Regions from separate parts of the Leucothrix mucor DSM 2157 genome, predicted to be linked through region 3. Evidence: predicted binding sites of a transcription regulator. Region 3 holds the regulator's gene; each other region holds the start of a gene.

Region 1 (10,288 bases), 99 kb from region 3:
TACACGACGCTCTTCTGAAAGGCGTACGCGTTTTTTTGCAGATTTGATATTAGGCAAAACTATTCTCCCACCCGGGCTCCTAAAATAAGACGCGTAGTATGCCGCTTCTATTGAGCAACGGCAAGATGAAATTTCATCTTTTTTACGAATCTAAATAAAAACACCGACAATATTAAATATTGCCGGTGTTTTTGAATCTTTGGAGGCTATTCCCAACCGAGAATAACCTCCTTAGCTGTCAGAATGACAAGCTACATGATTACATCATGCCGCCCATGCCACCCATTCCGCCCATGCCACCCATATCTGGCATTCCGCCGCCAGCAGATGCTGGAGCAGGCAGGTCAGCAATCATCGCTTCAGTCGTGATGATCAGACCAGCAACCGATGCTGCATTTTGAAGTGCTGCACGCGTAACTTTAGTAGGGTCAAGGATTCCCATTTCGATCATATCGCCGTACTCAGAAGTACGTGCGTTGTAACCGAAGCTAGTGTCACCTGCTTTAACAGCATTCAACACAACAGAAGCTTCGTCACCTGCATTGGTGCAGATTTGACGTAGTGGCTCTTCCATTGAACGACGTAGGATGCTGATACCCATGTCTTGATCGTGATTTTCGCCAGTCAGTGCTTCCAAAGCAAGAATTGCACGAACCAACGCAACTCCACCACCAGGTACCACGCCTTCTTCTACTGCAGCGCGAGTTGCATGCAATGCATCTTCAACGCGTGCTTTCTTCTCTTTCATCTCAACTTCAGTTGCTGCGCCAACTTTGATTACCGCAACACCTCCGGCCAGCTTAGCAACACGCTCTTGCAGCTTTTCAGTATCGTAGTCAGAAGTAGATACTTCAGCTTGTGCACGAATCTGGTCAACACGCGCTTTGATGCTGTCAGCATCGCCAGCACCATCAATGATGGTTGTGTCATCTTTAGTCACAGCAATACGCTTAGCTTGACCAAGATCTTCCAGTGTTACTGCGTCAAGGCTCAGACCAACTTCTTCAGAGATAACCTTACCGCCAGTCAGTACTGCGATATCTTCCAGCATTGCCTTACGACGATCGCCGAAGCCAGGTGCTTTAACTGCAGTGACTTTAACGATACCGCGCATGTTGTTAACAACCAGAGTTGCCAACGCTTCGCCTTCGATATCTTCAGCAATGATCAACAAAGGACGGCTTGCTTTAGCAACCGCTTCCAGTGTTGGCAGCAAATCACGGATGTTAGAGATCTTCTTATCGTGCAGCAGGATGTAAGGCGCTTCTTGCTCGCAAGACATGCTTTGCTGATTGTTGATGAAGTAAGGAGACAGGTAACCACGGTCAAACTGCATACCTTCAACGACACCCAGCTCATCCTGTAAAGAAGTACCTTCTTCAACAGTGATGACGCCTTCTTTACCTACTTTGTCCATTGCTTCTGCAATGATGCCACCGATAGTTTCATCGGAGTTCGCAGAGATTGTACCAACCTGTGCGATTGAAGCAGAATCTGTACAAGGCTTTGACTGTGACTTCAGAGACTCAACCGCAACAGTAACCGCTTTGTCGATACCGCGCTTCAGATCCATTGGGTTCATGCCAGCTGCAACAGCCTTCATGCCTTCGCGAACGATAGCTTGAGCCAATACAGTCGCAGTAGTAGTACCGTCACCAGCGATATCAGAGGTTTGTGAAGAAACTTCCTTCACCATCTGTGCGCCCATGTTCTCGAACTTATCTTCCAGCTCGATTTCTTTAGCAACAGAAACACCGTCTTTAGTCACAGTCGGCGCGCCGAAAGCTTTATCCAAAACAACGTTACGGCCTTTAGGACCCAGTGTAACTTTTACCGCGTTTGCCAAAATATTGACACCATTCACCATACGTGAACGTGCGTCATCACCAAAACAGACTTCTTTTGCACTCATTCTTGCTTACCTCTAAAAAACTTTAATGCTAAATCGTCGCTAACTGAGCAGGCTCAACGAGCAACGGTCCAATAAATTTATTTATGCTTCGATTACAGCCAGGATGTCATCTTCTTTCATCATCAGTAACTCTTCGCCGTCAACTTTGATAGTTGTGCCAGCATACTGACCGAATAACACCTTATCGCCCACTTTTACATCCATAGCGCGCACGTCGCCAGAATCAGTGATTTTGCCGTTACCCGCTGCAATAACTTCGCCACGGTTTGGCTTCTCTGTTGCACTATCAGGGATGATGATACCGCCGGCACTAGTACGTTCTTCTTCCATGCGACGTATCACAACGCGATCATGCAAAGGACGAATATTCATGTTTTCACTCCATCAATTAGGGTTATAGATTTAAGACAAACGAAATGCTTTTAGCACTCCATGCTTGTGACTGCTAATAATAGGGACGCACTTGAGCTTCTTCAAGAGAACCCAACTAAAAAAAATTAAAATTTAATCTCGATCGATGCGTGCATCAGATTTACGACTGTATTCACCTTCATACACATCACCATCCGTCGGACCTGTTTGCTGGCCAGAAGCATTAAAACTTCCACCCATTACTGCAGCCCCACTGATCACGGAGCGCTTTATCATTTGCTCAACAAGGAAGCGACGAGAGAACGGAAGCAGGCACAGAAAGCCCATGGTGTCGGTAACAAAACCAGGCGTCATCAACATCACTCCACCAACCAACAAGATAATGCCTTCCAGCATTTCTTTTGCAGGCATAACACCCGCGGCTAGATTAGATTGAAATCGGGAAAGAGTTGAAAGCCCCTGCTGACGTAGCAAGTAGGCACCAATCACTGCAGTCGCAATGACTAGAAGAATGGTCGGTATGGCACCAATCAGCGAGCCAACCTGTATTAACAGGTAGATTTCAATGATCGGAACAACCAGAAAGAAAAAAGCAAATATCGGAAATGTGCGCACGGCAGTGCCCTAAAATCAGTAATTATGAATCTTTATAATGATTCCATAGTTACTGATTTCAAGGCTCATGGGTAAATTCTATTGCAGAACTGAGCGCTCAACTGGCTTCAGCAAGATAAACTTCTTCAAAAGCAATTGGCTTGCCACAGTGATACCCTTGAGCATAATCTACGCCCATTCGCTTCAATAATTGGCGGGTAATATCATTTTCAACAGACTCGGCAATAATGCTTAACTCCATTACCTGCCCTACTTTGTTGATTGCATCGACCATGGCAGCATCCACACGATTTTTACTCATGCTGCGAATAAAGCTGCCGTCTATTTTAAGGTAACTAACTGGCAAATCACGCAAGTAACTTAATGATGAGATCCCACTACCAAAATCATCTAGCGAGCCAGAAGCACCAATAGCCGCCAGTTCACTTAACAAGGCTTGAGCACGCATAAAGTTAGCCAGTACGATTGATTCTGAAATCTCAAAACACAACATCGATGCTGGAACGCCTCGATCTTCCAGTACCGCAGAAACAAATCCTACAAAGCTATCGTCGTTAACACTCTCGGCCGATAGGTTAATGGTAAACACCTGCTTAAATGCACTGTTTTGTACGAACTTACCTGCGGCAATGCTATTAATTGTCTTATTGACTACCCAGCGATCTAAGCTTGCCATTAAACTCAGGCGCTGTGCTGCAGGCATAAAGCTACCAGGCGCCAATATTTCGCCCTGATGGGATAGCCTAATTAATACTTCATACTGACACTCTAGACTCTCAGCATCCGATTCTATTTGTAGTGGCACAATTGGCTGGACGTATAACAGGAAGTTATCGTGATTGAGCGCACCTTTAAGCACGGCCTCCCAATTCTCCCCACTATCCTGCTTATCATTTTTAGATGACTCATCTTCAGGATCTTTTACGTAAAGTTGATTACGGCCGCTTTTCTTAGCCATGTAACAAGCTTCATCAGCGCTTAGCATTAAACTACCCATATCAGTAATACGGGAACCAAAATCAAATTCCACAGCACCCAAACTCACGCCCACTTGAAAGGTATTCTGGTGCCAAGTGAATCGATAGTTTTGAATATCCTGCAAAATTCGACCCAAAATTATTTTGGCCCGATTAATTCCACAATTTGTCAGCAGTATTGCAAACTCATCACCACCGGTTCTTGCCAGGCGGTCAGTACTTCGTACGCGCTTAGCAAACAGATCCGCGACCTGTTTCAATAATTCATCACCCGCAGCATGACCGCAAACATCATTCACTGTTTTGAAGTGATCTAGGTCCATATAACAAAGCACATTGACGTTTTTATTCTCTTCACCATCAACCAGCGCCTTCTCTAGAAACTCCTGAAAACTCTTTCGGTTATATAGCCCAGTCATTGAATCACGAGATGCCTGATTATAAAGCTCTTCCATCGCGGCACGATCATCAGTCACATCTTGAATAATCAGTGCCACATAATCGATATCGCCTTCTTCATTTTGGATGGGAGCCGTTTTAATCTTTACGTACTTGACCTCTGAGCGCTTACTCATCAGCTTGATGTCATGAAGGTCAAATACGCTATCGCGCTTCGAGAACTGCTCCATAACAATTTGTTTTAAGGTTGCAGCACCCTTCCCTCCTTGCACATTAACAACGTCTTCGATAGAGCAACCTTGCGCATCGGCAAGCTGCCAACCGGTCAGCGACATCGCCATTTCATTCAGATATTCGACTTCAAGCTGTTTATTAATACGAATAACGCCACCGACAGCAGCGCCTAAAACGGCTTCGGTATTCTTAAAGGATAATCGGGAGGCCTCATGGGTGAGCCCCATAATATCCTGACTGCGCATGGAGTCAGATTTGATTTTGTAAAATGCAATGCCGAGAGTGACTGCGATCAACAATAGCGCTGATTGCACCATGGGTAAGTAAACCTGAACTCCGGATATCCTATTTATATCTAACAATTGCCAGCCTGAAAGCAGCACACTAAGTACTACTAGAAGAACCAGCGTCATAACAGGCATGACATTATTTTGCTCAGATTGGACATTTCGGAGTTTCATAACTATGTTTTTCTTATTTTTTTAGTTACTCCAACCCTACCGATTTAAGTGGAATTTTACTACGTTTTTCTCAAGGATTCCGACGAGCTGCCAGCGACAACCCTCTTCTGCAAACAAACTTCAATATCAAACTTATCCTCAAGGTGATTAGACAGAATTAATTCAATTACTATAGCAAATAATAAGAACAGTACAAACTGACAGGGCTATTTAGCCAAAACAATAATAATAGACCCATTTCAAATAAGTCACTTGACTTTAATTAGCATGTATTTATAAATTAAGACTCTATTTACCAACCATTCAAGTATTAAATTAAATATGAGCACTATTGATTACTCTACATTAAGTCACTCACAACTCGTTCAAATGCTGAAAGAGATCCCAGTTGAAATTAAAAAGCGTGAGAAAGTTGCAAAGCGTGATTTAATTCGCAAGATCGAGCAATTAGCAGAAGAGTCCGGCTTTAGCCTTGATGAAGTAATGGCGACTACTAGCAAGCCAAGCACTAAAAAAGCGGCGCCTAAATATGCTAACCCAGAAAATGCAGAGCAAACATGGACTGGCCGCGGAAGAAAGCCACACTGGGTTCTCGATGCGTTAGAAACAGGTAAAACACTGGAAGATCTTGCTATCTAAGTAATCTACCAGCAAGACAACACCGCTCAAAATAGCTTCAAGCAAAGACTTGCTGGCAATGAACACGTTGCCAGCAAATGCGGCGCTGACTACAAACCGCTGTAGCCAGCGCGACGGGGTTTCACTATAATCACTGTCTAAAATATAACAAAGTGTGGATTTTTAACACGTCAGGCATCCAAGCCGTAGCGCTTATCGTAAAGGATAGCAACGCGGATAAATAACTGACTCATCCACCAATAATCGAAAACAATGGACTGTATCCCTACAGGATTTGTAAGACATGATAAAAGCAATACTCGCGGTACTCTTCGTACTTATGTCTCCCAGCTTTGCGGCGGCTGCCACAGTCGAACCGTTACGCCCTAGTGAAGCCTTCAAGCTCTCTACCGAAGTTATAGACGAAAACACCATTCGCGCGACTTGGGATATCACTGAAGGTTACTATCTTTATCGAGACAAGGTCGACTTCGTTAGCGAGACCGAATCGGTAACCGTTAACGACTACAACAAACCTGCCGGCAAGCAAAAAAAAGATCCAACTTTCGGCGATGTTGAAATTTATCGTGGACAAGTAAGCTTTAATCTTCTGCTGGACCGCCAAAATCCTGACGCACAAATATTAAAGTTACTTAATAAATCACAAGGTTGCGCTGACCTTGGTATTTGTTACCCACCTCAAAAACAAACCATAGAAATTAAACTTCCGGAAAAAGAAGTTACGGTCGATGCGATTGCTTCTATCTCAGGAATAACCAACACTCCGGATAAGCCATTCTTTTTAGCAGATCAAGCTGAGCCAACCGGCATTAGCTCAATTAGTGGCATAACAGGTATTGCTGATATTACCGGAGGCAGTGCCAATACCGCTGACGAATTATTACCTCCCGACGAAGCTTTTCGATTTGATATTGCAGCCCTGGATGGCCAAACGCTGACCGCACGCTGGAATGTAACTCCGGGTCATTACCTATATCAAAATAAAATGAAGTTTTCGATCGTCGATGCACCAAGTGGCGTCACTCTCAGCGAACCAGACTTACCTGAAGGTCATGGCTATGACGACCCCTACTTTGGCTATGTTGTTACATACGAAGAAGATGTTGAAATAAAAGTCCCTGTAAACGGCATTAGCAATAAACTAACCATTAAAACGGAATACCAAGGCTGCTCTAAAGTCGCAGGCATCTGTTATCCACCTCAATTCAAAACTGAGATTGTCGATTTATCATCATTTAATCCAGTTGCAGATTCAGCTCCTGATGCAGAGATAACAAAAGAAGCACCTCAAAGCGAAAGCACTTCATTAACTACTGCAACTACTGCAACTACTGCAACTACTGCAACTACTGCAACTACTGCAACTACTGCAACTACTGCAACTACTGCAACTACTGCAACTACTGCAGTTTCGACACCACCTGAGTCAGAGCAAAGCACGCTAAATGATATATTAAAGAATAAAGGTATATTTACCATCATCGGCGCTTTCTTCGTTGCAGGACTGCTTTTAACATTCACTCCCTGTGTGTTCCCAATGATTCCAATCTTGTCTGGTATTATCACCGGCCAAAGCGGAACGCCATCACGCGGCAAATCTTTCTTACTGTCATTAGCCTATGTAGTACCGATGGCATTAACCTATGCCCTGGCTGGCGTTATTGCCGGATACACAGGTGCTAATCTACAAATTGCCTTGCAAAACCCTTGGGTTATTAGCATTTTTGCCCTGCTGTTTGTCGCGTTGTCATTCTCCATGTTTGGCTTCTACGAATTGCAAATGCCAAGCGCCATTCAAAACCGACTAAATTCAATCAGCAACGGCCAACGTGGTGGCAGCCTAGTTGGCGCGGGCATTATGGGCGTGCTATCTGCGCTAATCGTTGGCCCTTGCGTCACTGCCCCATTAATTGCAGCGCTGACTTACATCGCCAATACTAAAGATCTCGTTTTAGGCGGAGTCTCATTGTTTATGCTGGGCATGGGAATGGGCGTCCCACTCTTATTAATAGGTATCACGGCAGGTAGCGTTCTACCCAGAGCTGGCGCATGGATGGATACCGTTAAGCACATCTTCGGTGTATTGATGCTGGGCTTAGCCATCTGGATGCTTGACCGTATTGTTGCCCCTCAGATTACATTACTACTAACCGGTATTTTGCTAATAGGCAGTGCAATCTACTTGGGAGCAACTGATACGCTGACAGAATCTTCGGGCAATATGAAGCGCTTATGGAAGAGTTGCGGACTGGTATCTCTATTATTAGGCGCAATCCTGATTATTGGCGCGGCTTCTGGCAGCAAAAGCTACTTCTCACCATTAGCTGGATTGACGGCAGCCAATGCCACCAACAACACACAGCCAACACCAAACCAAACAGCCCACACCAGTGGCGTACAGTTTAAGCGCATTAAAAACCTCTCTGATCTTCAGACGACCTTAGATCAAGCTGCCGCATCTCAGAAACCAGTGATGTTTGATTTCTACGCCTACTGGTGCCTACCCTGTCGCGCAATGGAAGAAGAGGTATTTAACAATGCAGGAACCGCTAAGTTACTGGGCGATACGATTGTGATCCAAGCCGATGTCACTGCGGTAGACGATGAAGATACCGAGCTCATGAAAGCCATGGGTGTGATTGGTCCACCACAAATTCTGTTCTACGATCGCAATGGCAAGGAAAACAAACCCTATCGCGTTGTTGGAGAAATGGACCTTGAAACCTTCCAGTCGCATGTAAAACAGTTCCTAACCACACTGTAAGGTTTGATTAGCAAAAATAACTGCGATACATCTTGCATATACTATAGGCACCCCCTATAATCCGTCCCTCATTCTGGTGCGGGGTGGAGCAGCCAGGCAGCTCGTCGGGCTCATAACCCGAAGGTCGTAGGTTCGAATCCTACCCCCGCTACCAATTTTACGAATGAATATTTTAAGAACTTTTGTTACAGATCTTGATACCTTCACAGGTCTGTATCACAATAAAAAGGCCCCGATAATCGGGGCTTTTTTATTATCTGCACTACGGGATAGAAAACAAGCATGCAAGAGCAATTAGATCAGCTGATCAGGTCCGTTGTCACCGGCTTAGGCTTCCAAGTTTGGGGCTACGAATACCGTCCACAGTCTGAAAGCGCCCTGCTACGTATCTTTATTGAAAATGAAGGTGGCGTATCCATCGACAACTGCACTCAAGTAAGCCGCCAAATTGGTGCCGCTTTAGATGTAGATGATCTGATTCCAGTTGCCTACATATTAGAAGTATCTTCACCCGGCATTGATCGGGTACTTTTTAGCCCGGAACAATATAATGCGTATATCGGTGAGACGGTCAAGATTCGCACCCGTACACCGGTAGAAAGCCGCCGCAACTTTCGCGGCACACTAGAAAGTGTAAGCGACACCCATGTAACCATCAGTGTCGACAATGAACAGTTTGAAATACCATTTGACGTTGTAGACCGGGCCCGCCTGGTAATGGCATAACAAATCAATAAAATGCCCGCCGTATTTTTAAGGAAGGACTCATGAGCAAAGAAATACTATATGTTGTTGACGCTGTCTCGAACGAGAAAAATGTTGACCCTGACATTATTTTCGATGCGGTAGAAACTGCGCTAGCAACAGCCACGCGTAAGCGTTTTGGCATGGGAATGGACGTGCGTGTCAGTATCAACCGGATTACCGGTGACTACGACACCTTCCGACGCTGGCAGGTGGTTGACGATGAAGATCCTGAATTTGAATCTCCAGAAAGCCAAATTCTTCTAAGCTATGCAAAAGACAAAGGTCTTGATGCTGAAATCGGCGACTACATAGAAGAGCAGATTGATTCTGTTGAGTTTGGACGCATTGCAGCACAAACCGCTAAGCAAGTGATTGTACAGCGCGTTCGTCAGGCAGAGCGTGAGCGCATCGTTGAAGCATTCCTTGATCGTGTAGGCCAATTAGTACTCGGTACTGTGAAGCGTACCGATCGTCGCGGCATTGTTCTGGATATGGGCGATAACGCTGAAGCAATTATTCCTCGTGAAGAAATGATTCCACGCGAGAATGCTCGTGTTGGTGACCGTATGCGTGGTCTATTGAAAGAGATTCGCGAAGATGTCCGCGGCCCTCAGATGATTGTTAGCCGTACTGACAACAATTTCCTGATTGAGCTATTGAAGCTTGAAGTTCCGGAAATTGGTCAGGAGCTGATTGATATTATGGGCGCTGCCCGCGATCCTGGTTCACGCGCTAAAATTGCCGTTCGCGCCAATGTGCCGAACCTAGACCCTATCGGTGCGTGTGTTGGTATGCGTGGTTCACGTATCCAGACAGTCACCAATGAATTAAGTAATGAGCGCGTTGATATTATCCCTTGGGATGATGACGTTGCTCGCTTCACTATTAATGCCATGCAACCTGCTACCGTCACCTCAATTGTCGTTGATGAAGATGCTCGCAGCATGGATATTGGTGTTGAGCCTGACAAACTATCGCAAGCCATTGGTAAAGGTGGACAGAATGTTCGCTTAGCTAGCGAGCTGACAGGTTGGACACTCAATGTAATGAGTGAAGATGACGCAGAGAAAAAAGTCCAGCAGGAAACGATTGCAATTATCGAAATGTTTGCTGAGCAATTGGATGTCGATGAGGAAGTTGCTACCATTCTTCACGAAGAAGGGTTCAC
Region 2 (10,288 bases), 2.6 Mb from region 3:
GCCGGTACTTCCCACTTTGGCAATGATATCGCCACGAGCCACTTGCTGACCAAGCTTAACGTCTGAAGCATTCAAATGTGCATAGCGACTCATGACGCCATCAGCATGCTCCAATTCAACCACTCGCCCGTAGCCACCTTTTCGCCCACTAAATACCACTTTACCGGCTGCAATACTCATGACAGGCGTGCCTTTCGGTGCAGCAATGTCTAGGCCGCCGTGATATCGGCTAAGCCCACTAAACGGGTCTTTGCGCCGCCCAAACCGTGAGGATACATAACCTTTTTGAACGGGCCATTGTGCAAAGTGACCGGACTCATTGAGCACTCTGGATTTAAGCACTAACTGCATGCGCTCCAATTGATGACTTTGATGCAGCAGGTGAACTTCCAACGCCTGAACCTCTTGATTCAGGTCGGACAACTCCGAAATCGGATTTCGGCCACTACCCGCGCTTAGCGCTAAACCACCTCTAGCCGGTGGCTTGTTAAATGAAAAGACTGTTTTATCCAGTTTCGCCAACTGAATCATGCGCTCAGCAAACGCTTCCAGTCGCGCAGTCTCGCCCTCAAGGTAGGCCAATCTTTTCCGTACCTTTGATAAGTCAGAGCTAGCACCACCTTTGGATACGCTTTGCGCGAAGCGATCATTCGATGTCAGTGAGCTATTTTCCATAACGACGGACAAAGTAACAATCAACAGCGCCATACAGCAGACTGGCAATAAAAAGTGCCACCACACGTTAACGTCGAGCATAACCAGACGCTTACTTTTGGAATTATGAAATTGAAATATCACCTTAAACCCTGACTACAGCACATAGCGCTACCAACCCGAAATCGGTTACACTCGTTAGCATGAAGCAAGCTAACCACCTCCCAAACACCTACCTATACGAAAGCATCAAAAACTTTGATCGGCTGTCACAGTGCGTGCAGCAATATTTGAGAATTGATCCGAAACAGTTCAAGTTATATGTGGTGGCGCGTCAGCAAATTGTGACTGTAGTGGTTGAAAGCTCTATTCTCGCCAATCAACTGCGTTATCAACAAAAAGAAGTGTTGAAGCACATCAATCACACGTTTTTGAGCCAGTTTAAGGAAGTAAAGATTAAGCTAGTGCCCCCGCAAATGACGCCAGTGGTTGTGCCAAAGCCGCGTAAGGAGTTATCTAAGGAAGTGTCGTCCATACTGATGAGCATGGCGGAGGGGTTGGATGATGAAGATCTTAAGGCAAGCTTGCAGCGCATTGCAACGCCACAAGCCCGTTAGTCAATTAAGCGTAGCCTAATTCACCGGCATAACTCACCGAGGATTCTTCCTCAGCTTCAAGCGTTGTCAGCTCCCAAGCATCTGGTTGAGCAATTAACGCATGCAATAATAGATTGTTGATTGCGTGACCTGATTTATAGCCGTGATAAGCACCAATAATGCTATGACCTAAAGTATACAAGTCACCAATAGCATCTAACATTTTGTGTTTCACAAACTCATCTTGGTAGCGCAAGCCGTCTTTATTTAGCACTCGATATTCGTCTAATACGACCGCATTTCCAAGACTGCCCCCCAAGCCCATGTTCTTAGAGCGCAGCATTTCAACATCACGCATAAAGCCAAAGGTTCTCGCGCGGCTGATTTCACGGCTATAGGAAGACTTGGATAAATCGAGTGCCAGCGTTTGTTGTGTAGACTTTACCGCCGGATGATTAAAGTCGATTTCAAAAGAGACTTTAAATCCATCGTAAGGAGTTAACTCAGCCCAACCAGCGTTATTCTCAAAACGAACTGGCTGCTTGATTCGCACAAATTGCTTTGGTGCGCGCTGAGACTCTATCCCCGCTGACTGAATCAAATAGATAAATGGAGCGGCGCTACCGTCCATGATTGGAACTTCGGATGCGGTCAGGTCGATATAAACGTTATCAATTCCTAAACCAGCCAGAGCCGACATTAAGTGCTCAATGGTCGCGACTTTAACGCCATCCTGCACCAGTGTTGTACTCAATACTGTTTCACCAACCGCTTCCGGTGTGCTAACAATATCAACTGGCTCATCCAAGTCTACGCGTCTAAATACAATACCTGTATTTGGTGCGGCCGGACGCAAAGTCAAACCGACTTTTTGTCCCGAGTGTAATCCTATGCCTACCGTGCTAACAGTACGCTCTAATGTTCTTTGTACCAGCATAATTTTTTGCCCCCAGTATCAAACCTTTGTTATTAGTATGGTTGATATCAATTTGGACCAGTTTATTGAAGAAATTCCTAACCCACGCTGAATCTGGGCACCGAGTGCGGATTATCATGCAGTAAAATCAATGTCTTGTCTATAAAGTAGCGACTTTGGCAAATGGTTGAGGTGCAAACCGGCCGTCTGCAAATTCACAAATTTGCTCTACAATACTTTCTGCAGAAAGTCCTATTTCAGCCAACTGTGCTTCTCGTTCTGCATGCTCAACATAAACATCGGGGATTCCAAGATGAAAAACAGGAACTGAAAGACACAAGCGAGACAGCACTTCTGACAATCCACTGCCGGCACCACCCTGAATTGCATTGTCTTCTAACGTTACAATCAAGTCATGTGTGCTTGCCATCTCCTGGATCATGGCTTCATCCATCGGTTTCACGAAGCGCATATTAATGAGTGTGGCATCTAATTTATCAGCGGCATCGGTCGCCATTGTTAGTAATGATCCAAACAGCATGATTGCAATTCGGCTTCCTTGACGCAGCGATTGTGCTTTTCCAATTGGCAAAGCAATCATTTCGGCAGATGGCTCCACGCCAGCGCCTTTGCCTCGGGGGTAACGCACAGCGGTTGGGCCATTTTCAAGGTAAGCGGTATACAGCATCTGGCGACATTCGTTTTCATCGACCGGAGCCATAACGATCATATTTGGAATGCATCGCAAGTATGACAGGTCGTAATTACCGGCATGGGTTGCACCATCCGCCCCAACTAAACCAGCGCGATCAATGGCAAACACAACAGGTAAATTCTGAATCGCCACATCATGAATCAACTGATCATAAGCGCGCTGCAAAAAGGTAGAGTAAATCGCAACAATCGGCTTAGTACCATCGCATGCCATACCTGCGGCTAGCGTCACCGCATGCTGCTCAGCAATTGCCACATCAAAATAGCGATCAGGGAAGCGTTCTGAGAACTCAACCAAGCCAGAACCTTCGCGCATTGCTGGCGTTATTCCGACAACCCGATCATCCTTTTCGGCGATGTCACATAACCAGCGGCCAAACACCTGCGTATAAGTAGGCGTGGAAGGTTTGGCGCTTTTAACCAAGCCAGTATTTAAGTCGAAAGCTGACACGCCATGATAAGTACAGGGATCATTTTCAGCGGGCTCGTAGCCCTTACCTTTTTTGGTAACCACATGAATAAAGCGTGGCTCATCAATATCGCGGATATTCTCGAACATCAAAACCAGCTCAAGCACATCATGGCCATCGACCGGCCCGTAATACACAAAGCCCATTTCTTCAAACATAGTGCCTGGCATTAACATGCCTTTGGTATGCTCTTCGGCACGACGCGCCAACTTCTTCATGCTTGGTGTGCCGGAAAGAATCTTCTTCCCTTGCTCTCGAATACTGGAATATAGGCCGCCTGACAACAAACGAGCCAAGTACTTACTTAAGCCACCAACATTTGGCGAGATCGACATATCATTGTCATTGAGAACCACCAACATGCGCGCATCTAAATCACCCGCATGATTGAGTGCCTCGTAAGCCATGCCGGCAGTTAATGCCCCATCACCGATGACGGCAATCGTCTGTCGGTCAATGCCTTGCTGCTTGGCGGCAAGTGCCATGCCCAAAGCTGCACTAATTGACGTACTGGAATGCCCAACACCAAAGGTGTCGTATTCACTTTCTGAACGTTTTGGAAATCCGGACAAGCCACCTTGCTTGCGGATGCTGGATAGCCGATCACGACGTCCGGTCAGTGCTTTGTGTGGATAGGCCTGATGCCCAACATCCCAGACTAGGCGATCTTCCGGTGTATTGAACACATAGTGTAATGCAACGGTCAGTTCAACCGTACCCAATCCCGCTGAAAAATGACCACCAGAACCTGCTACTGATTGCAGCAGAAACTCGCGCAGTTCGTCACACAACTGAGGCAGTTGTTCTTTATCCAGTTTACGTAAGTCACTGGGATTGATGATCTGATCGAACATAGGCTAATTACTTAATACGTTGTACGATGAATCGGGCAATGTCGCGCAGTAAATCTGCTTCGGAACCAAACATATCCAGTGCGTTAAACGCTTCCTGGTGTAATTCCCGCAACTTTTGTTTTGCCCCATCCATTCCTAAAATTGAAGGATAGGTCGGCTTATTCGCCGCAATATCCGCTCCTTGCTGCTTACCTAGCGTCGCGGTATCGCTTTCCACATCCAAGATGTCGTCCTGAACCTGAAACGCCAAACCAATGGCGGTTGCGTACCGAGTCAGTGAGTCTCGCTGTTGCTCCGTGACCAACTCACTGCAATAACTTGGCAGCAATATACAGGCGTCTATCAAAGCTCCCGTCTTATGAGCATGCATGACTTCCAACTGCTTTTCAGTCAGCTGTTGGCCAACACTTGCCAAGTCAATGGCTTGCCCACCTACCATACCACGAGAGCCTGCAGCTGCCGATAAACCCTGAATTAAGCGTAGTTGGCTTTGTGCACTAATGCCCTCGATAGGCTCACTCAGCCATTCAAAAGCAAAAGCTTGTAGCGCATCACCCGATAAAATCGCGGTGGCTTCATCAAAGGCCTTATGGGCGGTCGGAATTCCACGGCGCAGGTCATCATCATCCATTGCCGGCAGGTCATCATGAACCAAAGAATAAGCATGAATACATTCTACCGCCACGGCAATCCGATCTAATGCGGCAATGGGAACACCCAAGGCTTCACCACTAGCATACACCAAGGTTGGCCGAATACGTTTACCTCCGGCTAGCGCCGAATAGCGCATTGCTTCATGCAAACGCGAGGGTGAAACATCCTCTATCGATAAAGCATCCGCCAGTAACTGCTCCAACCGTAATCGGTAGGACTCTGACAATTGTACACTAGTCATCCGCTAAAAAATCTTCCTCACCGTCGGCGGTCAACAGAGTGACCCGCTGCTCTGCGGCTTTTAACAATTGCTGACACTCCCGACTCAGGCGCACGCCCTCTTCAAACGCCTGAAGCGCGTCCTCAAGTGGCATATCCCCCTGCTCCATCCGGGCGACGACCGCTTCTAGTTCAGCCACGGAGGCCTCATAGCTGGTTTTCTTTGCTCTTTTGCTCATGTCGACGATATTGATCTTTCAGAACTTGAAATGCAAGTAGTTACTGTATTTGAAAACCTGATGATCCAACTTGAACTTGATCAGGCAATACACTAACATTACACCTATATTTTCTGGGAGACTCTCCATGTTTGATTTCGATTTCGGCCTACCAATGCTACTAGTCGTTCTGTTAATTGCAGTTTCATGGCTGAGCTTTTTCTCGGTTGTGTTATTCGGCTAATTAGCCTGACCAATAATACCAAACAAAAAAGGCCGCACTCAGTGCGGCCTTTTTTGTTGTTCATTGACTGCATTTACATCGCAGCAACCTGAACTCCAGACTTCAATTTATTAATCGCAGCAAATTCAAGCTGACGAATCCGCTCAGCAGATACACCATACTTATCAGCCAAGTCCTGCAAGGTTGATTTAGTTTCTCCCAACCAACGGCTACTCAGAATATCTTTACTCCGATCATCCAACTCAGCCAATGCTGTGTTAAAACGATTTTGCGTATGTTCTTCCCAATCTTGGGCTTCCAGCATTTCTGCAGGGTCTTGAGACTCAGTCGACAGCAAATATTGACTTGGCGTATAAGCGTTATCGTCATCTTCCTGACCAGGTGACAAATCAAATGAGATGTCCTGACCACTCATGCGTTTTTCCATTTCCATGACGTCTTTACTCGTCACACCCAAGTCTGTTGCGATGTCATTGACTTCAGCCGAATTCAACCATCCCAGACGCTTTTTGCTGCTGCGAAGGTTAAAGAATAATTTACGCTGCGCTTTGGTGGTCGCCACTTTAACGACTTTCCAGTTACGCAAAATGAATTCATGGATTTCAGCTCGAATCCAGTGAACTGCGAATGACACTAAACGGACATTTACATCAGGATCGAAACGTTTGACTGCTTTCATCAAGCCGACATTTCCTTCCTGAATTAGATCCGCAAGCGGTAAACCATAACCGCTATAGCCACGAGCAACCTTAATTACAAATCGAAGATTGTGCATGACCAGCTTGCGCGCAGCTTCAAGATCTCCCTGTTCAACTAGGCGAACAGCATATCCCTTTTCTTCTTCTACGCTCAGAACCGGCAACTCATGTACCGACTGGACATAGCTCTCCAAACTACCTGCTGAAACAGATATTCCGGTGTGACTTAATGCCAGTGACTTTGCCATATGTATAATCTCCAAAAATCGTGCGTTATTAGCACTCAAATACTGAGAGTGCTAATTTTTAGGATAGTTCCCATTTAAAGTCAAGTTATTGACTAGTTTTATGGCTAAACGGTAACCTTCCTCATAAGCTAGCAAACACTTTGTTCGCTGCCTCGAGTGTCTCATCAATGTCTTGATCAGTGTGTGCTGCTGAGACAAACCCTGCTTCATAAGCAGAGGGTGCCAAGTTCACACCGTGATCTAACATGCCATGGAAGAAGCGATTAAAGCGATCAATATTACAAGCAGTGACCTGCTGATAATTGGTCACTTTTGGCTCCTCAGTGAAGAACAAACCAAACATCGCACCCACTCGATTACTTGACAATGCGATGTCATTCGCCTTAGCAACCTCAAGCATACCTTCTACCATACGTGCAGATTTGCGTTCCAGATCCTCATAGAAGCCATCACGACTGATAATTTCTAAGGTTTTTAAGCCAGCTGTCATCGCAATTGGGTTGCCTGAGAGAGTACCCGCTTGATAAATTGGACCCGTGGGCGCCAATCGCTCCATTACATCAAGACGACCACCAAACGCACCGACCGGCATTCCACCGCCGATGATTTTCCCCAGTGTCGTCAGATCTGGTTTGATGTTGTAAACCTCCTGAGCACCGCCAAATGCCACACGGAAGCCAGTCATGACTTCATCAAAAATCAGCAATGCGCCGTGCTCATCACAAACTTCACGTAGGGTTTCCAAGAAGCCCGGTACTGGCGGTATGCAGTTCATATTGCCAGACACTGGCTCTACGATAATGCAGGCAATGGAATCACCTTGCGCAGCAAACAACTCACGTACCTGATCGGAATTATTGTAATCCAGTGTTAGCGTGTGCTTAGCCAGATCCGCCGGTACACCCGGAGAGTTTGGCTCACCAAAAGTCAGTGCGCCAGAACCTGCTTTAACCAATAGTGAATCGCCATGCCCGTGATAACCACCCTCAAACTTGACGATATTATCGCGACCAGTATAGCCACGCGCCAAGCGAATCGCTGACATAGTGGCCTCAGTACCTGAGTTCACCATTCTAACCATTTCGATGGATGGCATGATTTCGCCAATGCGCTCGGCCATATCCACTTCAATTGCCGTTGGCGCGCCGTAGCTTAGCCCGCGACCAATCGCTTCTTGTACTGCTGCAATGATCTCAGGGTTTGAATGACCCGCAATCATTGGTCCCCAAGAGCCCACGTAATCAATGTAGCGCTTACCATCAGCATCAAACAAATACGCTTGTTCTGCACGAGCAATAAACAGCGGCGTTCCACCCACTCCTTTAAACGCTCGTACCGGAGAATTCACACCGCCGGGAATAACTTTCAGCGCACGATCAAATAATGTTTCTGACTGACTCATAACTCTACCCTTAGCTCTTATTCTTGCCCGAAGGGCTACTGAAATTATCATTTAAACGCTGAACAAACTGATCAACATCGTTGCGAATACCCGACAGCTTGCCACTCACACGACCACTCCAACCCACAGGGTTTGTCCGGAATATACTGGTCATAGCACGCGTACTTTTCATAAATGCATTCGACAAGTCACCATAGGTTTCTTCCTGACTCAAGCTCTTAGCGATGCCTTTAGCCGCCCAGCGACGTAAACCAAAATGGATAAACACAAGCAGCGCAACAAATGCAGCCAGCAAACCAAGGCTAAACCAGTCAGAAACCAATAACATTGGGTTACTCAACCACTGAGGCAGCCAGCCAGTTGTCCAAGCAATTGCACCGATACCTAAAGCAAAGGCACCCATTACCACAGCATCCAGCAACAGCACACGCTTGCGCCAGCGGGCACGAGCTACCTGTAATTGCGGCACCGCTTGTTGCTCGACTTGGTTAGATAATGACTCTAGGTTACCGATAATCCGGTACACACGTTCAACATTGATGGCTTCCATGCGCTGCGTGATTTCAGCGTAATCTACTTCACGCTTCGACAGGTAACGCTTCCATACACCTTCATCTTCAACCGGAACCGCAATGTCCGTATTAAACATCACATAAAAACGACCAGTGCTTAAACCACATTGAACCAAGGCTTTGTGCCATGAGGCTACAATCGCTTCTAAGTTGTCTTCTTTGGCAGAGGTATCGACCTGATTCAGAATAAACAGGAATTTACTGCTGTCATTACGACGCTGAGCACCTTTAACCAAGTGCTCCAACGTGTCTTGCATCGCACCAGGCTCTGGGTGACGCGCATCAAAGAACACCAATACCAGATCCGACAAATCAATAATATGATCGGTGAGTTTCAGTGTCGATTTACGCTGCTCATCGGCATCGAAGCCCGGGGAGTCAATTAAGATCTTGCCGCGCAAGGCTTCACTCGGCACTACCTTCATCTGCAGGTAGTTATCGATTTTTGAGCCTTCGCCTTCGGTTACCAACTCAATTTGCTCACTGATCTGATAAAACGGGAAGCGTGGATCACCATCTAAGGCAATTCCTGGCAAGGTGCGGCTGACTTCATCACTGCTGTATGAGATCACCGTAAAGCGATCATCCACCGCTTGGTTACCGGTATTTTGCAGTTTGTGACCAAGGTAGCTGTTAATGAAGCTGGATTTACCCGCCGAAAACGTTCCCAGTATGGAAATTAATGGCCACCAAGAAATACGGGTCGCATAAGACTCGCCCGGCGTTAATAAGCCGATCTTATGAGAGATCGCATCCAGCTTTTTGTAGCGATCCACTACCGCTACCAACACCGGATTTTCTTGTTTCAAGTGCGTTTGCAGGCTTTCCAGCCGTTGCTGCATGCGTTGAGCAGGAGTCATCAGACAAACCTTATTTAAATGATTGAGGGAGGATACTGGCTATTATAGCGCAAAAAATATGCAAACTCCGCACATAGCCACTCGTCGACGATGGCATAGTATACGACAATATAGCCATAAGCCGAATTAAACAGATGTAACCGTAATCGAACGTTAATCTCTAATTATGTATCCAATATGGCACTAAATTAGCCAAACCATTAATGCAAAAAGGCCGGACTCCTGTTATTAAGAAGTCCGGCCTTTTATAGGGCTTTTGCGCTTATTGAGCGTCTAGCAATGTGCGGATTTCAGTCGCCTTCTCTGGGAAGAACAAACCAATAAAACCAACCATGTTAGACACACGCTCACCGTTACCTTTTTCGATCATTGGCGCAGCAATCTCAGCATACAGCTCAGCTGCTTGCTTAGGGTAGCCTTGACGCCAGAACACATTACCCAGCTCGCCCTTATGCTCAATCACAGTAGGCTCACGTTCGATCAGTGCTTTGTAGATTTCAGCGGACTCTTCAAGGCCATTGTTCCAATAAGCTTCACGCGCCATGACTAGCAGGTCTGCGGTAGACTTATCGGCAAAGCCGTCAGCATCAGCTACTAAAGCTACTTCTGTTTCAGTAGCAACTTCTTCGGTTACTGCAGCTTCTGCTTCAGTGACAACTTCTTCCGTTACTGCCGCCACTTCTGCTTCTGTAGCAACTTCTTCAGTTACTGCCTCCGCTTCCGCAGGCTCAACTGCTGCCTCTGCGACAACTTCTGCTTCGGCCGCTTCAACAGTGGCCTCTGTAGTTTCAGCGCTCATCTCAACAGCAGCTTCTGCTGTTTCAGTGCTTGCCTCTGCAGCTTCTTCTGTAGTCTCAACAACAGCTTCAGCCACTTCAGTCGCAGCGGCCTCGGATGACTCCACAACAGCTTCAACCACTTCGGTCTCAACAACTTCAACTTCTTCTACAGCATCAGCTTCTGTAACTT
Region 3 (10,288 bases):
TAATGAGTTGATATAGCGCTGTGATTTTTCAGCATAAACCTGCGTTTTTGATCGGTATTCCATAGTCTTAGTGACCTCCATTCTCAATTGTTTCCACCAGTGCGAATAATGCGTCTAGCTCAATTTCGATATTTTATTTAACAAATGCTAATGCGAATTACTCTTGTTTTTATTAGCGACAACAGTCTACACTATGTCAATCTTTTGATTCAAATGAAGCTTTTCCCGACCCAGATTACGTTTTAATTTCCCCGCATTATTGGAACCGATTTATGACACTTCAACGCTCCCTGAAGGCAAGTACACTCGCTATGCTATTGCTCTGTAGTCCCGTAATGGCTGAAACAATAACGATTGAAACCGCTCGCGGCCCTGCAACTGTCGATGCCAAACCAGAAACCATTGCCGTGTTTGATATCCCTGCAGTCGACACCCTAAACGCGCTGGGCATCACGGTTAACGGCACGGTTGATGAAGTCTTTGTTGATTACCTAGATGAAGTGAGCCAATCGGCAAAGGTGACCGGAAGCTTATTTGAGCCGGATTACAAGGCCCTGTCCATGATGAAGCCAGACCTGATTATTGTTGGTGGTCGCTCTTCAACAACCTTAGATAAAGTGTCCAAAGTCGCACCAGCCGTTGATATGACCATCACCGGTGACGCTCTAATGGAGCAATCCCGTCAACGAATCAATACTTACGGAGAGTTGTTTGGCAAGCAAGATAAAGCAAAGGAACTAGTGAGCGAATTGGATGACGCGCTGGCACAAGCAAAAGCTGCCGCCAAAGGAAAAGGCAATGGGCTGATATTAATGACCAATGGCCCCAAAGTCTCAGCCTTCGGCACAGGCTCACGGTTTGGATGGATCTACTCTGCCCTAGATCTGAAAGCCGCAACCAGCGACATCAGCATTGCGAACCATGGTGATGCCGTTTCCTTTGAATTTGTACTCAAAGTCGATCCGGACTGGATACTAGTAATTGACCGCAGCTCGGCGATCGGTGCTAAAGATGAAAGCCCGACTCAAACATTGGACAATGAAATTATTCATCAAACCAAAGCATGGAAAAATAATCAGCTGGTTTATCTGAATAGCGCTGATATCTACATTGCCAGTGGCGGCATTCAGTCCCAGTTACGGACTCTGGCATTGTTAAGTAAGGCATTTAACGCTGCTCAGTAAGCGATAGGAACTCCAATGTCAGCCTCCTTAAAGTCCACTGCGTACTGGCCTATTGCAGGCCTTGCGCTGCTGTCTTGCACTGTCATCAGCCTGTTTATTGGCGCGATTGAGCTTAGCCCAGCCAGCTTATTGAGCAACCCTGAATCCTTATGGCTGATGGCGGCCAGCCGCTTGCCTCGCACCCTTGCAGTGCTACTCACGGGTACCTCGCTGGCCATTGCTGGTCAGGTTATGCAAGTGCTGGTGCAAAACCGCTTTGTAGAGCCAACCACTGCGGGCAGTGGTCAGTCCGCTATTTTAGGTATTGTACTGGTCACCTTGTGGCTGCCCAGCAGCTCAATCATGATGAAGATGGGTTTATCGAGCCTCGCTGCTTTACTGGGAACCGGGTTGTTTCTGTTATTGGTGCGTAAGCTTCCGGTACGTGACACCTACCTCGTTCCATTGGTAGGCATTATCTACGGCGGTGTGATTGGTGCTATTGCAATGTGGCTCGCCTGGCAGGCCGACTTATTGCAATTAGTCGACATTTGGCTAACGGGTGAATTTTCAGGAATCATTCGTGGACGCTATGACTTTTTATGGATTGCTGGCGCGCTGGCTATCTTTTCTTATTATCTGGCCGACCAGTTTACCATCGCCAGCTTAGGCAAAGATCAGGCACGCAACCTCGGCTTGAATTACAACACGGTACTCGGGTTGGGCTTATTGGTGGTCTCGGTAGTGACAGCAGTCACCGTTGTAACGGTTGGCATCATTCCATTTATAGGCCTGATTGTGCCCAATATTGTCAGCCGCTGGCGAGGAGATAATTTACGTAAATCATTACCGATGGTGGCTTATCTTGGAGCCATGCTAACGCTGCTATGTGATGTGGTGGGCCGTTTGGTGATCTATCCTTATGAAATCCCCGTCGGGTCAATATTTGGAGTCGTCGGCGCGTTTATTACCTTGTGGCTGCTCTATAGCAGCCCGTCAGCGCAGAGAGCCTAGCATGAGTGAGCAATACACACGGGCTCGCCACTCCAAATCCTACACGGTTGTTTGGCTGACGCTTATCTCAGTCCTTGTTTGCCTGATTTACCTGTTTCAGGGCGCTGAGGGCAATAAGCAGTTTATTATCACATTTCGGCTGCCAACGTTAATTGGGCTAGTCATTACTGCCGCAGCGATTGGCGTATCCACCATATTATTCCAGACACTCAGTAGTAATCGCATACTCACCCCGTCACTCATGGGCTTCGACTCGCTCTATGTCTTGCTGCAAACCAGCGTTGTGTTCTTGTTTAGTGCGCTGGATTATGTATCGCTACCCACCTACTGGAAGTTTTTCGGTGAATTGATCTTGATGACTCTGCTATCGGTTGCGTTGTTCAGTACCCTGCTGACGCGCCTGCAAGCGGACTTCTCCCGCATGATTTTAACCGGCATTATCTTTGGTATTTTATTCAGGTCGCTGTCTGGCTTTATGGGACGCGTCATGTCGCCCAATGATTACGCAGTAGTACAAAGTGCCAGCTATGCCCGCTTTAGCAATATCGATGAATCGCTGTTGGTCTACGCGGCAGCCATTGTGCTGCTAGCACTACTCCTCATTGCCAGCATTCATCGCAAACTGGATGTGATGGCATTAGGACGAGATATTTCGATCGGCTTGGGCGTTAATCATCGCAACTGTGCATTTCAGGTGCTCACCCTAATCGCCCTACTTGTAGCCACGGCAACTGCGCTGGTTGGCCCTGTTGTGTTTCTGGGCTTACTCATTAGTAGTTTGGTCTACCGGCTTACGCCTAACCAGAGCCATGCCAACTTATTACCGCTTAGCATTGTATTCGGTGTGCTGGTAGTGGTTGGCGGCCAGCTATTGCTAGAGCGCTTACTCAATTTACAAGTGACCATTAGTATCGTAATTGAGCTAATTGGCGGACTGGTTTTTATTTATCTTATTCTGAGGCGTCAACGGTGATTAAGACGGTAGATCTGGAGCTCAAGCTCGGTGGCAGCACCATTCTAAACAAAGTATCGATTGAAATACCTAAGCAGCAAATAACAGCACTCATTGGCCCAAATGGCGCGGGTAAATCAACCCTGCTTCACACCATTTCACGCCTGCAAAAAGCAGATTCGGGAACGGTATTGCTAGACGATCGCCCGATCACAGAGTATGAAGACAGAGAGCTTGCGCGTGACATGTCAATTTTACGGCAGGAAAGTGTCATCGGCTCACGCTTACAAGTGCGGGAATTAATTGCGTTTGGGCGATACCCGCATAACAAAGGTCGGCATACAGAAAAGGACGATATTCTGGTCGATAAAGCGTTAGCGGCCTTTGACCTTGATACATTAGCCGGACGGTTTCTCGATACGCTATCCGGAGGCCAGAGACAAAGGGCTTTATTGGCCATGAATTTTGCTCAGGATGCAAAGACCGTATTGCTCGATGAGCCATTAAATAATCTGGATTTAAGCCACGCTCGCCGCTTAATGCACCTAATTCAGGAACCTGACAATCAAAGCCGGACTTTTGTATTGGTATTGCATGATTTGAACTATGCCGCCCGCTACGCCGATCATATTATCGCCATGAAACAAGGAACGGTATTTGCAGCAGGTAGTACCGCTGACATTTTTGACTCTACCCTGCTTTCCGATCTTTATGAAACTCAGATCAATATTGTAGATGTTCAAGGGCGACCCATGGCGTTAACTTACTAGCTCACGCCATTTTTGACCGAAGCGCTGCGGTTAATAAACGCGAGGTAATATCAACCACCGGAATAATACGCTCGTATTGCATGCGCTTAGGGCCAATCACGCCCAGCACTCCGATATGCTTATCATCGATACTGTAAGGCGCAGTCACCAGACTACAATCATTAAACACCGCACGACCGGATTCACGCCCGATAAATATCTGCACACCATTCGCTTGAATACAGCTATCTAGCAAAGTGAGCACTTCACGCTTTTCATTAAAGGCATTAAAGATTTGACGCAAGGTGCCGATATCTGACAGATCTTCGTAATCCATCAGCTTGGTTTTGCCGACAATCAAGCAACCTTCGTCTTCTACACTGCCATCCGGCACCGCTTCAAAGGCTTTTTCACCTAATTCAATCGCTGATTGCATCATCAAATTCAAGGCTTCACGATCGTTTTTCATCGCTTCGATTAAGTGCTGGCGAGCCGCTTGTAAGTCCAAACCATTTAAATGCTGATTCAGATAATTACCCACCTGCTGCAATTCGCCGGGCTGATATTCGCGATCGGTATGAATAATGCGATTTTGTATTTCGTTGTCGCTCATCACCAAGACCACCAGCACTTGGTCTTTAGATAAATACAGAAATTCGATATGCCGCAACTCAAGCGCTTTGGCTTGCGGGAAGGTCACCACACCAGCCAGCTGAGTCACATTGGAGAGCAAACTGGACGCTGTTTTAATTAACTGACTTTGGGAGTGCGTATCGCTAAAACGCCCTTGAAAGGCTTGTAGATCCTGCTCATCAAGCGTTTGAATATTGACTAATGAATCGACAAATAAACGATAGCCCTGCGCGGTTGGAACACGACCTGCAGAAGTATGTGGCGCATGAATGTAGCCAAGATCTTCCAAATTGGCCATGACATTACGCACCGTGGCCGGGCTTATTTTCAGACCGCTACGCTTGGCCAGTGTCGAAGATCCAATAGGCTCGCCGTCGATAATATAGGCCTCAATCAACACTTTAAGCAGCTGTAGCGCCCGTTCATTCAGTTTGCTTTTATTCGTTGCCATTAAGGTTTCGGATTCTGTTAGTTATACATATATTACTGTTATATGGGGACGAATTGGAATGCTTGCAATATAGAATTAGCCCTCTTGCATTTAGCAGCAAGGTTTGCCACTCTAATGAACCTGATCAGAGCTGGAAAATCGTATGCGCTCCTTTAACCGAATCGGCCTATTCTCCAAACAGGAAGACCCCCGAATAGCCGACACTCTGGTTCAACTTCACACCTTCCTGACTACACAAGACTTCACTGTACTGACGACCCACACCGTAGCGAGTTTTGTAGGTACTTCACCCTCTTTTACTGACCAAGAGTTGGCTAGCCAGATTGATATGGCAATTGTGGTCGGTGGTGACGGAACATTGCTGCAAGTTGGGCGCTTACTAGCCACTGAAGATATTCCTATTATCGGCATTAATCTTGGCCGCCTAGGGTTTCTGGTTGATATCTCACCGGAGAAATTAGACGAGCAACTGCATGCCATGCTGGAAGGTCATTACACGGTTGAGCCGCGCACATTATTGCAAACCGAAGTCTACCGCGGCGACACCCTGCTCGGCAGCCGTAATGCACTGAACGATGTGGCACTGCATGTACGCAATGATGTGCGAATGATCGAGTTTGATACCCAAATCGATGGCCACTTTGTGAATACTCAACGTGCCGATGGCATGGTGATTTCCACGCCAACGGGCTCCACGGCTTACTCATTATCAGCCGGTGGCCCTATTCTGCATCCTGGGTTAAACGCCGTTGTGCTTGTGCCAATTTGCCCGCACACACTCAGTCATCGCCCAATTGTTGTTCACTCTGATAGTGTGATTGAAATTCTGTTGTGTGAGTCTCGCAATGTGGATTCACGTATCTCTTTTGATGGTCAGTCTAATCTGGATTTATTGGCCGGAGACCGGATTGTTATTCGCCAGCATCCTCATAAACTGCGCCTGATTCATCCTGAGAATTATGATTATTATCAGATTCTACGGACTAAACTCGGCTGGAGCACCACCCCTCCCTAATTTGCCCATTCGCCTTATCTGGCTTTGCTAGGCAAAGCCTCGATTCGCTGGCACAATGAGCCCTCATTTACTCCCTGCACCCTATTTATGTTAAGCCATATTTTTCTGCGCGACTTTGCCATTATCGAAACGCTGGACCTAGAGCTGGAGCCCGGCATGACCGCGCTAACCGGCGAAACTGGCGCTGGTAAATCAATTCTGATTGATGCTATTGGACTGGTATTGGGCGACCGCGCGGATAGCGGCGTGGTACGCCATGGTGCAGAGAAAACTGAAATCACCCTGAGCATTGATGTCTCTGATACCCCATCGGCTATGCAGTGGCTAAAAGATCAGGATTTGGATCAGGATGAACAGTGTATTTTACGGCGGGTAATTACCAGTAGTGGCAAATCTCGCGCCTGGATAAACGGCACGCCAACCAACCTCACCATGCTGCGTCAACTTGGCGAGCAAGTGGTGGATATCCACGGCCAGCATGAACATCAGTCGCTGATGAAAAAAGAAATGCAGCGGCAGTTGCTGGATGATTACGGCAGCCATGCCAAGCAACTGCAAACGCTGGATAAACATTACAGCGAGTGGAAACAGCTGAATGACAAACTAAGACAGCTGACCGATCAGAGCAGCGACCATCAAGCACAAATTGATTTGCTCAGCTTTCAAACCCAAGAGCTGGAAACGCTGGAGTTGGTTGAAGGTGAGTATGCTCAATTGGATGAAGAGCACTCACGCCTCTCGAATGCTGGCGAGTTATTGCAAACCGCAGCCGGTGGTATTGAGCAGCTTTATGATGCCGATGAGAACTCGGTTTACTCTATTCTTAGTCATCTAATTACCGACCTATCTGATCAGGAGCGATTGGATAGCGCGCTCACAGAACCGCTGGCATTACTGACCGAAGCCCGTATTCAAATTGAAGAAGCGACGGGTTTATTACGTAATTATCAGGACAGTTTAGAGCTTGACCCACAGCGCTTGGATTGGGTTGAAAAGCGCATTTCTGATTTGCTGCAAATGGCGCGTAAGCACAATGTCACACCAGAAGAGTTACCTGAGAAATTTAATAGTCTGAGCACGCGACTTGCTGAATTGGATGGCGGCGATTATGACTTGGATGCTTTGCAGGCTAAATTAGATAAGGCACGTGAACAATATTTAGAGACGGCTGAAAAACTTCATAAAGCGCGCCAAAAAGCAGCAAAGCAACTAGGACAAGGCGTTTCTACAGCCATGCAACAACTAGGGATGGGCGGTGGCGTATTTGAAATTCGCTGCGATTATGATGCAGAAAGTAAATTCACTACACATGGCTTGGATGATATTGAGTTTCAGGTCAGCGCCAATCCCGGACAACCACTGAAAGCACTGATTAAAGTGGCTTCAGGTGGTGAGCTCTCACGAATTTCGCTGGCTATTCAAATGATTGCCGCACAAAAAGTGACATTGCCCGCATTGATTTTTGATGAGGTTGATACCGGTATTGGTGGTGGTACTGCAGAGGTGGTTGGTCAGCAATTGCGCAAACTAGGCTCTAGCCGACAAGTGCTATGTGTGACGCATTTACCGCAAGTGGCATCCCAAGCTCATCAGCATTACAAAGTAACTAAGATTAAAGGCAAGACGAGTACCAGCACTGGCATGTTGGATTTGCAGGCGGATGAACGTGTTGAAGAAATTGCCCGTATGATGGGTGGTATTGAAATTACAGAGTCGACTCGCGCATTAGCCAGGGAAATGCTGCAAACGGGTGAGCAGTCAGATTAAATACTTATTAAGCTTAATGGGCAATTAGTCGGTTACCGCAAGATTAAAGGTTGGCCTGCTACTCGCTGGGGCAGGCGCTTCCTGATATAACACAACAACTTTTGGTGGTGAGTTACTTGTCGCCTCGTCGCGATCTAAATAATCAGGAATACCATCGTTATCTGAGTCGGCCGTTGCGCCTTCCAGCTTAGTTAGTCGGCTATCGCCATCATCGTTAGCGTCCTGATAATTCGGTACACCATCATTATCGGTGTCGTCATTTAACGGCGAGCCATCTCCATCCACATCTTCCAGACGAGTTAAAATACCGTCATTGTCATCGTCGTTATCTAAACGGTCGATAATGCCATCGCGGTCGCTGTCTTGCGGGTGATTTTTATCCTGCCCTATTTCTGCAATATCTGGAATGCCATCTTGGTCAGTATCGTCACTGAAGACTTGTTTGGTCTTGGTGGCTAATTTGGCGTTGGCGTTGGCGTTGGCGTTGGCGTTGGCGTTGGCGTTGGCGTTGGCGTTGGCGTTGGCGTTGGCGTTGGATTTTGGCTTTGCTGCGAGAACGGTGCTAGTGCTTTCTAAGAAATCAGCAATACCATTTTGATCAAGGTCGGCCAGAGTCACATTATCATCAATGCCATCCCCATTCGTATCCTCACCACCGGTGGCATCCGCATCAAACTTATCATCTACTCGGTCGTTATCCTGATCAACTAAGCTTAAGCCCGCTTCGTCATGATCGAGAATGCCATCATTATCAGAGTCTTTATCGAGGTAGTTAGCCAAGCCGTCTTTATCAGCATCGCTGGTCCCTTCGATGATAGAAGGAATGCCGTCGCCATCATCATCTTCATCCAGTAGGTCCAATCGGCCATCACCGTCAGTATCAAGCGGAACGTTATAATTACTCCCGACTTCCAGACCATCTTTTATCCCATCGCCATCAGTGTCGCTAAGCATTAGCTCAGAGCCAAAGCGCACCTCAAGTTCATCAGGTAAACCATCGCCATCGGTATCCGTTAAGTCGGTAATAGCAACAGGCTGTGGAAGCTTTTGTTTAGCTAACTGTGCTATGGACTCTGTCATTGCAGGGACTTTCTCAGCAAAGGCTGGAATCACATAAAAGCCTAACAGAAACAGCAATACCGAAGCCGCTGAAAAGGTCAGTAAATGGGCAAAGAATCGAATTAGCTGATGTATCCAGCGAGGAAGCAGTAAAGCAAATGAGTGATAATTTTTCACGTCGCACCTATGTAGCAGCTTGGCATTTAGTACCTTCGCGCTGCTTTAATTTTTATTATTGTTCAATAATATGACATAACGAGGTGTTTTAAACAAGCTGAAAGGCCATTGGTCAGACAATCGGTACGTTTTATCTATTTAGCTTGCGTTACAGCAAACTGGTGCCCATCGCGAATAAGCGGCTGTATTCCTTAATCGCAAAGCGGTCAGTCATACCAGCGACATAGTCAGCAACGACTCGGGCATAATCGGTGGTTCCGCCTTTTAGCTGTGCCGCTTTGGCATAAGCCTGATGCTCTGGCGGCAATAAGCGCACATCATCAATAAAGGCAGTAAACAGCGCTTCAATAATCTGCTGCGCCTTGCGGGTCATGCGATAAACCTGATGATGAAAGTATAAATTTTCTCTCAGGAATTTTTTCATTAAGCGACTTTGGTTAAACATGTCATCACTAAAGCGAATTAATGGAGCAGCTTGCGCCCTCACTTCATCAATATGTTTTACGCCTGCATCTTCGATTAAACCACGGCTTGTGTTTACCAGATCAACTACTTGCTCACCAATCATGCGGCGAATTGTTTCGTGCACACTGCGATTATCATCCAAATCTGGATACTTCCACTTCACCTGATCATAGTGCAAGGCGAACATATCGGTCTCGCGCAGCTGCTCAATTGTCAGCAAGCCAGAGCGAATACCATCATCAATATCATGATTATTATAAGCAATCTGATCGGAAATATTGGTAAGCTGCGCCTCAAGGCTCGCCTGAGTTTTATCCAAAAATCGCTGTGCGACCGGCCCTAATTCTTGCGCGTTTTTTAAAGCACAGTGCTTGAGAATGCCTTCGCGGGTTTCAAAGGTGAGATTTAAGCCCTGAAATTCGGCGTATTTTATTTCTAAGTGATCAACCACACGCAGTGACTGTAAATTATGTTCGAAGCCGCCATAGGGTTTCATACAGGCATTTAGTGCATCTTGTCCGGCATGCCCAAATGGGGTGTGGCCTAAGTCATGCGCCAAGGAAATGGCTTCGGTCAGGTCTTCATTGAGTGCCAGCGTTCGTGCTATCGAGCGGGCAATTTGAGCGACTTCCATGGAATGCGTCAGACGGGTTCGGTATAAATCGCCTTCATGATTGACGAAAACCTGAGTTTTATACTCTAAGCGTCGAAAGCCAGTGGAATGGATAATACGGTCGCGGTCGCGCTGATATTCAGTGCGAAACGTCGGAGATGGCTCATCGTGCTGCCGCCCTCGGCTACTCTCAGGCGATGCCGCATAATCCGCAATCATACCCGCTCCAG

Evidence for each region. The regulator HrcA, encoded in region 3, represses chaperone genes, less so after heat shock. The targets are predictions, from matches to a motif close to TTAGCACTCNNNNNNNNNGAGTGCTAA.
Region 1: the regulator HrcA is predicted to act here: its motif matches at 2,335-2,361, upstream of LEUMU_RS0113465 (co-chaperone GroES).
Region 2: the regulator HrcA is predicted to act here: its motif matches at 6,514-6,540, upstream of rpoH (RNA polymerase sigma factor RpoH).

Annotation. Positions count from the first base shown of each region.
Region 1 covers NZ_ATTE01000001.1:2,978,933-2,989,220, forward strand. Annotated here, with positions in the region: gene rpsT (30S ribosomal protein S20) at 1-57, opposite strand, end outside; gene groL (chaperonin GroEL) at 260-1,912, opposite strand; gene LEUMU_RS0113465 (co-chaperone GroES) at 1,994-2,284, opposite strand; gene LEUMU_RS0113470 (FxsA family protein) at 2,417-2,899, opposite strand; gene LEUMU_RS26060 (sensor domain-containing protein) at 2,997-4,970, opposite strand; gene LEUMU_RS0113480 (H-NS histone family protein) at 5,292-5,609, shown strand; gene LEUMU_RS0113485 (protein-disulfide reductase DsbD) at 5,893-8,373, shown strand; tRNA gene LEUMU_RS0113490 (tRNA-Met) at 8,451-8,527, shown strand; gene rimP (ribosome maturation factor RimP) at 8,656-9,099, shown strand; gene nusA (transcription termination factor NusA) at 9,141-10,288, shown strand, end outside.
Region 2 covers NZ_ATTE01000001.1:526,105-536,392, reverse strand. Annotated here, with positions in the region: gene LEUMU_RS24295 (M23 family metallopeptidase) at 1-756, opposite strand, end outside; gene LEUMU_RS0102345 (DciA family protein) at 858-1,271, shown strand; gene lpxC (UDP-3-O-acyl-N-acetylglucosamine deacetylase) at 1,276-2,187, opposite strand; gene dxs (1-deoxy-D-xylulose-5-phosphate synthase) at 2,327-4,204, opposite strand; gene LEUMU_RS0102330 (polyprenyl synthetase family protein) at 4,212-5,099, opposite strand; gene LEUMU_RS0102325 (exodeoxyribonuclease VII small subunit) at 5,092-5,316, opposite strand; gene rpoH (RNA polymerase sigma factor RpoH) at 5,613-6,485, opposite strand; gene hemL (glutamate-1-semialdehyde 2,1-aminomutase) at 6,607-7,887, opposite strand; gene LEUMU_RS0102305 (dynamin family protein) at 7,898-9,319, opposite strand; gene LEUMU_RS27710 (translation initiation factor 3) at 9,582-10,288, opposite strand, start outside.
Region 3 covers NZ_ATTE01000001.1:3,078,413-3,088,700, forward strand. Annotated here, with positions in the region: gene LEUMU_RS26110 (DUF2218 domain-containing protein) at 1-63, opposite strand, end outside; gene LEUMU_RS0113920 (siderophore ABC transporter substrate-binding protein) at 336-1,184, shown strand; gene LEUMU_RS0113925 (ABC transporter permease) at 1,200-2,177, shown strand; gene LEUMU_RS0113930 (iron chelate uptake ABC transporter family permease subunit) at 2,179-3,150, shown strand; gene LEUMU_RS0113935 (iron ABC transporter ATP-binding protein) at 3,147-3,899, shown strand; gene hrcA (heat-inducible transcriptional repressor HrcA) at 3,901-4,962, opposite strand; gene LEUMU_RS0113945 (NAD(+) kinase) at 5,105-5,977, shown strand; gene recN (DNA repair protein RecN) at 6,065-7,744, shown strand; gene LEUMU_RS0113955 (hypothetical protein) at 7,769-8,980, opposite strand; gene LEUMU_RS0113960 (deoxyguanosinetriphosphate triphosphohydrolase) at 9,129-10,277, opposite strand; gene aroB (3-dehydroquinate synthase) at 10,274-10,288, opposite strand, start outside.